DNA from 2 places in the Shewanella alkalitolerans genome. Region 1 is predicted to be linked to the other one. Evidence: riboswitches for the same ligand, from Rfam matches in the RefSeq annotation. Region 1 holds a riboswitch; the other holds the start of a gene.

Region 1 (5,781 bases):
GTTGTTCCTGTCATTGTCCTCGTTCTAGCCCTTTGAGGTATACTCATCGCCTTTGGTTCAACGATAGGCGTGAGTTTAGGCTCCAAATACCAGCAAAATGACCGGGAGAGAAAGGGTGAAGTTTGTCTTGTTAACGCACGAGCGGGAGTACGATCGTCCCAGCAACACTGGCCAGCTGGCGTTAGCTGCATTTCCTGAGCTGTGTCGCCGTGTGCCCTGGTCACGGATCGCGCCCGATGAGGCGTTGAAGCAGGCCTGTGAATCGGGTGAAGCTCTGCTGCTCTTTCCAAAGGAGCGCGACACAGACGAAACCGACTCAGGTTCGAGAATGGGCTCGAGCGTGAATCAGGTTAGCACGCCCGAGCAACTCCTAGCCAAAATAGATGAAGAGCAGGGCATGCGTCAGGTGATCATTCTCGATGCCACCTGGCAGGAGGCTAGAAAGATGATGCGTCAGAGCCCCTATCTGCAAGCGGCGAAGAGGTTGACGCTGCAGGAAAGCGAACCGTCACGCTATCGCCTAAGGCGGAATCAGTTATCTCAAGGTCTGTGCACCATAGAGTGCATCATTAGCCTGATGCACAGTTTAGGGATGAGCCAGGAGGCACAGCAGCTTGATGAGGCGTTTGATCTCTTTATGTTAGATCACCGTCAGGTAGACGCATAGGAAGTGGCTGAGGGCGCCGGCGAGCACAAACAGATGCCAGATGGCGTGATTATAGGGAATGCGTTTACCCACATAGAAGATCACCCCGGTGCTGTAGAAGATCCCGCCCGCCAGCAGTAGCTGAAAGCCCAGTAGCGTCATGGCTGCAAGCAGCTGCTTCATCACTATGACACACAACCAGCCCATCACCAGATAAAGCACTAGGCTAAAGATCTTGAAGCGGTGAATAAACAGTGTCTTAAACAGGATCCCGCCTAGGGCCAGACTCCAGATGGCGATGAGAATGGCATCGGCCTCGACACTGTCGAGCAGGATCTGCATCAGCGGCGTGTAGGTGCCGGCGATCAACAGATAGATGGCGCAGTGATCGGCTATCTTGAGTTTATGCTTTAACTTAGGTGCCGAGACGCTGTGATAGAGCGTTGAGCAGAGAAACAGGAGTATGATGCTCAAACAATAGAGTGCCAATCCGCCCAGTTGAAGATCGGTGAGCCTGTCCCATCCCTTATGCAGTGAAAACGCTAGCGCCAGAATACCTGCAATCACACCCAGGCCATGGCTGAGGGCGTTTGCCAGCTCTTCTGCGCGGCTATAGGGAGCGGCCGTAGCAGCAAAGCTGGGCTGACTATTCAGGCCGATCTCTTGGGGCTGTATGGTTTGTGGCGGCAGGGACTGTGGTGGCATTAGACTCTCTAAAACTGGTTAGACCTCGTTAATGGTGAGTCTAACAGCATGCTGGTGCAAAAGAAACAGTTAAGCGTACATGTGTACGCCTAATTCGGATTTTGTCATGTTAGTGATTGAATTTATTGCTTTTTAAATTTCAGACTGTCCACTATCTATCCTTGATTGAACTAATAGCATCTCTTCTTCTCTAAAATGCTAAGTTTCCTAAGGAAAGGATGAGTTGCTATTGCGAGTGCACCCTAAGGATAGCCAATCTTCCTGGCTTGACCTCAATCTTAATCTAAACCTAAACCTTAATGCTGATATTGATATCGAGCAGTTAGTCTTCTGCCATCTAGCAAGTGAGCCATTAGCGGGTAAGCAAGCCGACCAAGGCGCTCATGCAGAGGAGCTTTTGGTTAAGGAGCTTTCGCTTGAGGAACTTTCGCTTAAGGAACTTGTTCCTAACGCACCTTTTGAAGGCCCACTTTCTATCGCTATAGCTGCAAGGATTGGCTGGAAAGATCTGTCACTCTTCTTGGTCGTCTTGCTGGCACATCTTGCATTGCTGGCTTTCTTGAGTTGGCAGTTTAAGGGGCCATATCTGGCTCAGGAATCAATTAAGCAAGACAAGAAGGCCATCAGCGCCTATATGCTGACTCAGGCAGAGTTTGACGCCATGAAGGCCAAATCTCGCCCTGCTGAGGTACCAGTAAACGCGCCAAAGCAAGATACGCTTAATCAAAGGGCTGAAGTGACAGAGGACAATCCGGCGCCGATTTTCGCTCAGCAAAGTGCCGCTCCGATTAAGCCGAGTCCAGAGAAGGAGGCGTCAGCGACTCAAGTTACTCGTTTCCAGCCTAATGTTACCCAAGCAAGTGTTGAGCCCTCCGTTGTTCCAGCAGTTGATCCCTCCGAGTTTAACATCGCGCCTAAAATCGAAGTGCACGCTGACACTCAGAAAAAGAATGAAGCATTCTCTTTCAAGGCTGCGAAAGGTCTTAATCTGGAGAGGGGAGCAGCAGACTCGGGAGCGGTAAGCGCTGCAACTGGCGATTATATGGCAAGATACAGACAGGCACAGCTGGACAAGCTAGTCGAGCACGCCGCCGACAAGGCCACCCAGAAAAAGTCGATGAGCGAGATGGATGGCGAGATGAGGGTGTTAGCCTTGCCTAAGGAGAACGAGTATGAGACGGCAATCACCTTAGACAGCAAGGTGGATCCCAATCGCATCGTCAAGATAGGGGATACCTGTTATCGGGTCGTGAGTGTGGCGACAGCAATTAACCCCCATGGGGAAAACTTAGGCTTCCCCTTTAAGTGTGGTGGCGACAAGGTGAAACAGGCGATTAAAGACTCTCTCGATAAGCATCTGAGTATGATGGGCGTGAAGGTTAAAGATAAAAATTAGCGTGATATATTTTCATTTAAATAATATTTTTCGCCTTATGTGTTGTTCAAGTTTTTGATTTTACTTGGTTGTTATGCACTGTTAATTTGATGCCAGCATTCATTTAAAGGGGCTTGCCACCCTCAATCTCTTAGGTCTATACTGAGCCCCTCTTGTCGGAGTGCCATTAGGCTGAGACCGTTTATTCGGGATCCGTTGAACCTGATCAGGTTAGTCCCTGCGAAGGAAACAAGCATAATATGACCTTAGTGTCCCGCCGTTTTTTATCGGCCAATAGGATTAAAATCGCCGCAAATTTGGCGAGCGCAATCCCAGTGACACCCAGCATATTTTTGAATCAGGCCATTTGGCCTGACTCAATGCCCTCAACGCCAAACTTCTCCAGACAAGCAACTTCATCTAACCCTATAGTGAGATTGCTTATGTCAACACGTCGTGAAATGCGAGCAGAGGCCCAGGCCTTTATCGATAACCTCAAACCCCTACAACACCCTAATTCGCAAAAATTTTACCTAAGCGGCAGCAGGCCAGATCTCAAGGTCGCGATGCGGCAGATCTTTCAGTCAGACACCCTGATTGGCGGCACGGCTGAGGCGCCTGTCTATGAGAAGAATCCCCCCATCACAGTCTATGACTGCGCCGGGCCCTATTCAGATCCCGAGGCTGATATCGATGTGCGTCGTGGTCTTGTTAAGCTGCGCAGCGAGTGGATCGCCGAGCGCGGCGATACCCAAGAACTCGAGCAGGTAAGCTCAGGTTTTACCCAGCAGCGTCTGGCCGATGAGGGGCTAGATCATCTGAGGTTTGAGCAGCTGCCCAAGCCAAGACGCGCCCTTGAAGGCAAGGTGGTGACTCAGATGCACTACGCCAGACGCGGCATCATCAGCCCCGAGATGGAGTATGTGGCCCTGCGTGAGAACATGGCACGCGAGACAGTGACCGACGAGGTGCTAAATCAGCGCGCGCCGGGTGAGAGTTTCGGCGCCAAGCTAGGTAAGCCGATCACGCCAGAGTTTGTGCGTCAGGAGTTGGCGGCAGGCCGGGCAATCTTACCGCTTAACATCAACCACCCTGAGGCTGAACCTATGATCATCGGCCGTAATTTCCTGGTGAAGGTCAACGCCAACATAGGTAACTCGGCGGTTACCTCCTCTATCGAAGAGGAGGTGGAGAAGCTGGTGTGGGCCACCCGTTGGGGCGCGGATACCGTGATGGACCTTTCGACCGGTCGCTATATCCATGAGACCCGCGAGTGGATCATCCGTAACTCGCCAGTGCCCATCGGGACTGTGCCCATCTATCAGGCGCTGGAGAAGGTCAATGGCGTCGCCGAAGATCTCACCTGGGAGATCTTCAGAGATACCCTGATCGAGCAGGCGGAGCAGGGGGTGGATTATTTTACCATTCACGCCGGTGTGCTCCTGCGCTATGTGCCCATGACGGCCAAGCGCCTCACAGGCATAGTCTCTCGTGGCGGTTCCATCATGGCCAAGTGGTGCCTCTCTCACCACAAGGAAAACTTCCTCTATGAACACTTCGATGAGATCTGTCAGCTGTGCGCCGCCTACGATGTCTCCCTCTCGTTGGGTGATGGCATGCGACCAGGCTCCATCGCCGATGCTAACGACGAGGCGCAGTTTGCCGAGTTGGAAACCTTAGGCGAGCTGGTTAAGAAGGCCTGGCAGTATGACGTGCAGACCATCATCGAAGGGCCGGGTCATATCCCGATGCAGCTTATCAAGGAGAACATGGATAAGCAGCTCGAGCTGTGTGACGAGGCGCCGTTTTATACCCTAGGCCCTCAGACCACCGACATTGCTCCAGGTTATGATCACTTCACCTCAGGCATAGGGGCGGCGATGATCGCCTGGTATGGCTGCGCCATGCTCTGCTACGTGACGCCCAAGGAGCATCTTGGTCTGCCAAACAAGGAAGATGTTAAGCAGGGGCTGATCGCCTATAAGATTGCCGCCCATGCCGGCGATGTAGCCAAGGGGCATCCTGGCGCGCAGATCCGCGACAACGCCTTGTCTAAGGCGAGGTTCGAGTTCCGCTGGGAAGATCAATACAACCTGGGGCTGGATCCCGATACCGCCAGGGCGTATCACGACGAATCACTTCCGCAGGAGTCGGCCAAGGTAGCCCATTTCTGCTCCATGTGCGGTCCCAAGTTCTGCTCGATGAAGATCACCCAAGAAGTGCGCGAATACGCCGCGGCCCAAGCGATTGAGGTGAGGGAGATTGAGGTTGAGCAGATTGACGTTACTGCTAGCGCGCCAAAGGCAGAGATCCAGCAAGGGATGGCGCAGATGTCGGCGCAGTTTAAGCAAAGTGGCAGCGAGCTCTATCACAGCGCGGTGAAGCAAAGCCCTGGCGTTGAAAGCGCCTCTCTTGAAAGTACCACTTTTGAAAGTACTGCTCTTGAAATTACGGCTCTCGAAAAAGCAGAAGAGGTGTAGCCATGTCCGCTAAAAAACCTATCGTCTGGACCATTGCCGGTTCAGACAGCGGGGGCGGTGCTGGCATTCAGGCAGATCTTGCGACTATGGCGGATCTGGACTGCCATGGTTGCAGCGTGATCACCTGCGTTACCGCGCAAAACTCGGTGGCGGTTAACGGTGTCGAGCCTGTGAGCAAGGGTATCTTGCTCGCTCAGCTCGATACCCTGCTGGCAGATCTGCCGCCAAGGGCGATCAAGATAGGGCTGCTTGCCAATCAGCGTCAGATTAACCTTGTCGCCGATTGGCTGGCGACCCATATGGCGCCACTGAAAACGGATGATGGCCAGCCTATCCCGATTATTCTGGATCCCGTGATGGTAGCGTCCTGCGGCGATGCCTTGACTGGCGAATCTGCTGTTCAGGCCTCCGCTCAGCCCAAAACTAAGCTCAAAACTGAGCTCAAAACTGAGCCCAAGCACCTTGCCGGGTTGGATTTCAGTCCCTTCGCTAAGCTGCTTACCCTTGTGACACCAAACGCCAGCGAGTTTGGCAAGTTAGTGGGCGAAGAGGCGAAAACAAACAATGAGATGCTA
Region 2 (5,781 bases), 450 kb from region 1:
GTTATTTTTAATTCTATAGTTGTTATTATATGTGTCGGTTTAATGGAATACGCTTATAACTAGCGACATGGAGTGAGCAGGATGTTCAAAGTGATAAATTGGGTAGTGGTATCGCGATCGCAACTGTTGATTGATCTGTTGGAGACGCGTTGGCCCCAGGAGTTTCTGGTTAAACTGGCTAAGGTCACCCCCGAGAGTGTTGAAGTGACTATGAGTGAAGGGAATTACTCTTTGGTCGTTATCGATCTCGCCACCATAGATGTGCAGCGTGCCTACCAGGTACAAAAGCAGATCGAGAAGCGCCACAGCGCCCGCGTGGTATTCTTGCACTACCCGAAACAGATAGATGCAAGATTCTTAATTTCCCCCATTACCGCCGCCGTCTTTTATGGCGATGCTTCCCTTGAGCAAATAGGCAAGGCCTTAGCCAATGTGCTACGCGGCCAGACGGTGATCCCCCATGCTTTGCTGTCGGCTTCTGCGGATCAGGAGCAGCTTGACGGCGCCGATAACCTGACGATTCGCGAGCGAGAGGTGCTGCAGGCATTACTCTCGGGTAGCACCAACGTGGATATCGCCAATCAGTTGTTTGTCAGCGAGAGCACCATCAAGACGCATCTCTATCGTGTGTTTAGAAAGATTGGTGTCTCAAGTCGTGGACAGGCGATTGCCTGGGCACAGACTCATCTGCATGAGGTTCAGCAGTGAAATACCTGGGCCGCTTGCTCCTGTTAGCGGCCTTTTCGGCTCCTGTTTATTGTCAGGGGGCCGATGTCGACGAGGGCAGTAAATTGGCAGCGCAGAGCACGAGTGACGCGCCGCCCAGGTTGGAGTCTGATCTCATCGATGGACTGATCCTCAACCGCGCGATGACTCGCGTCGGACACAGGTTTTACCGTGAATTTGTCGCCGCCTATCGAGATATAGGTGGCATGACGGAGCACGGTGGATTCCCATTCATATCTTATGTCGGATAGCTATCCTGTTTAGCTTACATGCCAGTAAAGCGTAGTTTCGGGGTGTTAAAGTTAATCAATGCCAGAGCTGCTTGAGTCGAAACTGAGTTATACCTCGAAATTGGCTGTGAGTCGCTATGGCATCGGCCATCAAAAGTGTCATGTATATTGATTGGCTATGGTAGTAAGGATGGTGCGTATAATTTAGCCGTTCAGTCCAGTGCTACATAAATAGTGGATAGAAGTGCATCTTGATGCAATGGGGTGAGCAAAAGTTAATCAGAGTTTAATTGGCTTCGCATTTAAGACTTATTTCTGAAATGTTGTGCGTACGACATTTTGACTGTGCTCTCCCCTTGTTGTTAAAAACTTATCATTTCATGGTTATTTTGACTAATCATATATATTTTAATCAAATATGGGATATTTTTGCCTCTGGCTATTTAGAGGAAGCACATTTTTGTGTAGAATTCGTCAAGTTTTTGACTTGCTGAATAGGTACGATGAAGAAGTTAGCATTGTTAGTAGTGTTAGCGCCGCTTTATGCACATGGAATGGCGCCTTTTGGGCTTGATTGGGGGGAGGATGTCAGCCAGTATGGCGAGGTCAAACGCCAGGGAGATGAACTCAGGGTGGAAACCCATGTATTACCTAAGTCTTTGTCTCTAGCCAAGGATTATGTGCTCTATGCCGACAAGCAACATGGGCTGTTAAAAGTCATCATGACAAGCAGAAATTATGGCTTGTATGATGATGACTATAAAGAAGATTTTAATTTTATTAAGCAATCGCTAGTCGATACCGGCTATCAAACAACAGAGTTCATTGGCAGTGAGATGAGCTCCTATAAATGTGTGTTGCAGGGGAGCTGCTTCGGCAAGCGCTGGTATGGCTTTACCGACGATGGCACCAATGTGGCGCTAGAGCAGGTGGCCAAGACCCGCCACGATGCCTATCTAAAGCTGACTTTCAAGGCGCCCAAATTACTGCAGATCGAAGCGGAGCGCGAGGATCTCAAGCAGCTCAAGCAGCAAGATCAATTGAACAGCGATAGATTAGCATTCGATTAAATAGTCGCTAACATCGATGGGGTGAGCGCCCGTGTTCAGCGCAGTGCTGCCAATCACGCTTCCTACTTTCATTGCGCCCACTTTTCATAGTGCCCACTAGTCATAGGGCCCACTTGGTTATTCAGGTGGGCTCTTTCATTCTCTAAGCTAAAAAATCATCACTCGCTGATTGAGTTAACTCCTTTATTTATATGATGGATCACAAACAGCTTATTTGTGAGTATACTGACAGGATTAACGACATATCGAGGATAGTGCAATGGCCGAAGAGACCATTTTCAGTAGAATAATTAGACGCGAAATTCCCGCCGACATCCTGTACCAAGATGAACTGGTCACCGCCTTTCGTGACATTCAGCCCAAGGCGCCAACTCATATTCTGATCATCCCCAATCACCTGATCCCGACTGTTAACGATGTCAAGGCATCGGATGAGAAGGCCCTGGGTCGTATGATGACGGTAGCGGCCAAGCTGGCCGATGAAGCCGGCATCGCAGAGGATGGGTATCGTCTCATCATGAACTGCAACAAGCATGGCGGTCAGGAAGTCTTCCATATCCATATGCACCTGTTAGGCGGTGATTTCCTGGGGCCGCTAGTGTCGCGTTAATCCCAGACTATTCTTGGACTGTGTAGAGTAATGAAGACAAACCCTGATTTTTTCCCGCTGACAGACTTGGCGACCCGCTTCGTCGGTCAGCTAGTGCAGTGTCGCCGACTTGGGCTCAGTGTGCTCGAAGCCAGCGAGCAGCATGTGCTGATCGAGCTGCCCTATAGCAGTGAGCTTATCGGTTATCCAGACACAGGCGTGATACATGGCGGGGTGATCACCACCCTGATGGACACCGCCTGCGGCACAGCCGTGGTCTGCAACATCTTCGATAAGTACAAGTCGCTGGAGTTGTCGCCGACGCTGGATCTGCGGGTCGACTACATGAAACCCGCCGAGCCCAACAAGAGCGTCTATGGGTTCGCCGAGTGTTACAAGCTCTCCTCGAGCGTGGCCTTTACCCGCGCCATCGCCTATCAGGATTCTATCGACGATCCTATCGCCCATGCGGTGGGTTCTTTCATGCGTATCAGCCCTGAGATGGTGGGCGACGCCTTCAGACAGGCTCTGATGGGAGAGGGAAAATGACCATGGTCACACCAGAAGCCAATCAGGCATTAAACGTTAAAGATATCGTTAAGAAGGCGACAGAACTCAACGATTTCGGTCACCTGTTGGCGCATGTTCCTTATGCTAAGTTTATTGGCATGCAGGTGGCGCGCTTCGGCGACGAGCTGGTGTTTCAGCTACCGAAGAAAGATGAAAATATCGGTAACCCAACCCTGCCGGCCATTCATGGCGGGGTGATAGCGGGATTTATGGAGATGTCGGCGATCGTGCAGCTGATGGTGTTTATGCAGACCACCAAGGTGCCAAAAATCGTCGATTTCTCTATCGATTACTTAAGGGCGGGCCATCACAGAGATAGCTTCGCCGAGTGTAAGATCACCCGTCAGGGGCGCCGCGTGGCGAACGTAAACATCAACTGTTGGCAAACCAACCGAAAGGCCTTGATTGCTACCGCCCGCGCCCATTTTCTGATTGAATAGATGTTAAGGTGTCGCATAAGGAGAATAGTGATGAACAAAGGATTAGTGTTAGGCTGCTTGTTGCTGGGACTGAGCGCCTGTGCGCCCCATACCGGCGGCATCATGACCAGCTCCACCGGTGAGGTGCGGGTAGATAATGGCTCCTTCCACTCAGACGTGGATGTCAGCGCGGTGACCACCCAAGCCGAGGCGGGTTTCCTGCGGGCGCGCGGCACTATCATCAGTAAGTCACCAAAGGATCAGCGCCTGCAATATAAGTTCACCTGGTATGATGTCAATGGCGCGACGGTAGAGGATGAGGGGGTGAGTTGGAAGTCCCTTAAGCTGCACGGCAAGCAGCAGATGCAGGTGACGGCGCTGTCCCCAAATGCCACCGCGGTGCGTTGTGAACTCTATGTGCGCGAGGCCATTTCCAATTAAAAATTGCTTTCAGGAATGAGTCGAGCGAATGATTTGATGAAAACGTCAGCAATGCTGGCGTTTTTTTATGGATCACGCGCAAATATTGCGTTAAATATGTCAACTCTTTGTATGAGTCATGTATAATCGGCCTCGCCAAGGGGTGTTAACGCCAAGCCATAGCTTAGCGATTGACTGAGATGTCCGCAGGACGAACCCTTAGAACCTGATCCGGCTAATACCGGCGTAGGAATGGGCCACATCACTAGATTTTACACAATCTGTCTGTGCATTCTTTCTCGCTTTCTTAAGTGCCGGATCTCAATATTGATTTGAGGTCCTATGTTTACATTAAAATCTTATTCACCCATCGCCCTTGCCGTTGCGGCGGCGTTAACTCATACCAGCCTGATGGCGAGCGATACGCCGCCAGCCAACGACGAGATGGAAGTGATAGTCGTCACCTCCGATTTTCGCCAGTCTAGCCTAGACAAGATGCCCTCTAGCATCAGCGTCATAGATCAACAGCAGATCGAGGACGAGGGCGCCCAGCACTTTGAAGACGTACTCAACGGCATTGCCAATTTCAACTGGTCTGGCGGCAGCTCGCGGGCGAAATATTTCCAGATCCGCGGTGTGGGCGAGCAGGAGGAGTATCAGGGTGCACCTAACTCTTCGGTTGGCTACATCATAGACGACATCGACATGTCGGGCCTTGGGATGATCTCCAGCATGTATGACCTGCAGCAGGTCGAGGTGCTTCGCGGGCCACAGGGCACGCGCTATGGTGCCAATGCCTTAGCCGGTCTCATCTACCTTAAGAGTAACGATCCTACCTCGGTATTCGAGCATGGCGCCGAGCTGCAACTGGGTGACGATAACCTGCGCACCTATAGCGGCTTCAGCTCTGGCCCATTGAGTGATTCGGGCAAGCTCTTGTACCGCGTATCGCTGCAGCAACATGAACAGAACGGCTATCGCGACAACCTTTACCTGGGCCGAGATGATACCAACGGCAGAGATGAATTTACCGGCCGCATCAAGCTGCGTTGGTATGCCACAGACGATCTGGTGGCCGATCTCAGCCTGATGCACGCCGACTTTAACAACGGCTACGATGCCTGGACATTGGACAACAATGGTTTCGATACCCTCACAGATGAGCCGGGTGTCGACAAGCAGCGCACCACGGGTGGCTCGCTTAAGTTGACTTACTCAGGCGCCGACAGCTTCGAGCTGGTCTCACTAAGCTCAGTGGCCCAGAGTGATACTCATCACGGCTACGACGGTGACTGGGCGAACCCAGAGTTTTGGGCGGCCCGCAGCTGCGAGGGTGAGCCTTGTCAATACGACTACACCTGGAACAAGCTGGGTGACAGAACCACGCTGTCTCAGGAGTTTCGTCTGAGCTCCACCGAGGCGGGGCGTATCTTCGATGGCAGCACCGATTGGTTGGTGGGTGTCTATGGTCTGAGACTCACAGAAGACAACGACACACTCGAAGTCTATAACGGCTGGGAAGACAGACTGCTGGCCGAATATGAAGCGACTAACTTGGCAGTTTTCGCGCAGTTAGACAGCGACTTAGGCAATGGCTACGCGTTGTCAGTGGGTGCCCGTCTGGAGCGCCGCGAGAGCGATTACAGCGACTCGGACAAGGATGCCTTCGATCCCTCTGAGAACATGTGGGGCGGTCATATTGCCCTGAGCAAGACCCTGAGTCCAGGCCAACAGGCCTATGCCCGTATCGCCCGTGG

What was found. Region 1 has a riboswitch for thiamine pyrophosphate ahead of thiC (phosphomethylpyrimidine synthase ThiC). Riboswitches for the same ligand answer to the same signal wherever they lie in the genome.
Region 2: another riboswitch for thiamine pyrophosphate. It lies ahead of K0J45_RS08775 (TonB-dependent receptor); the one in region 1 lies ahead of thiC (phosphomethylpyrimidine synthase ThiC).

The regions. Positions count from the first base shown of each region.
Region 1 is NZ_CP080422.1:2,391,310-2,397,090, reverse strand. Features, by position in the region: gene K0J45_RS10745 (DTW domain-containing protein) at 116-667, shown strand; gene trhA (PAQR family membrane homeostasis protein TrhA) at 641-1,351, opposite strand; gene K0J45_RS10735 (hypothetical protein) at 1,575-2,747, shown strand; TPP riboswitch at 2,894-2,992, shown strand; gene thiC (phosphomethylpyrimidine synthase ThiC) at 3,170-5,206, shown strand; gene K0J45_RS10725 (bifunctional hydroxymethylpyrimidine kinase/phosphomethylpyrimidine kinase) at 5,209-5,781, shown strand, end outside.
Region 2 is NZ_CP080422.1:1,941,518-1,947,298, forward strand. Features, by position in the region: gene K0J45_RS08740 (LuxR C-terminal-related transcriptional regulator) at 82-708, shown strand; gene K0J45_RS08745 (curli production assembly/transport protein CsgE) at 705-977, shown strand; gene K0J45_RS08750 (hypothetical protein) at 1,475-2,026, shown strand; gene hinT (purine nucleoside phosphoramidase) at 2,286-2,636, shown strand; gene K0J45_RS08760 (PaaI family thioesterase) at 2,667-3,164, shown strand; gene K0J45_RS08765 (PaaI family thioesterase) at 3,161-3,625, shown strand; gene K0J45_RS08770 (YcfL family putative periplasmic lipoprotein) at 3,656-4,045, shown strand; TPP riboswitch at 4,174-4,294, shown strand; gene K0J45_RS08775 (TonB-dependent receptor) at 4,367-5,781, shown strand, end outside.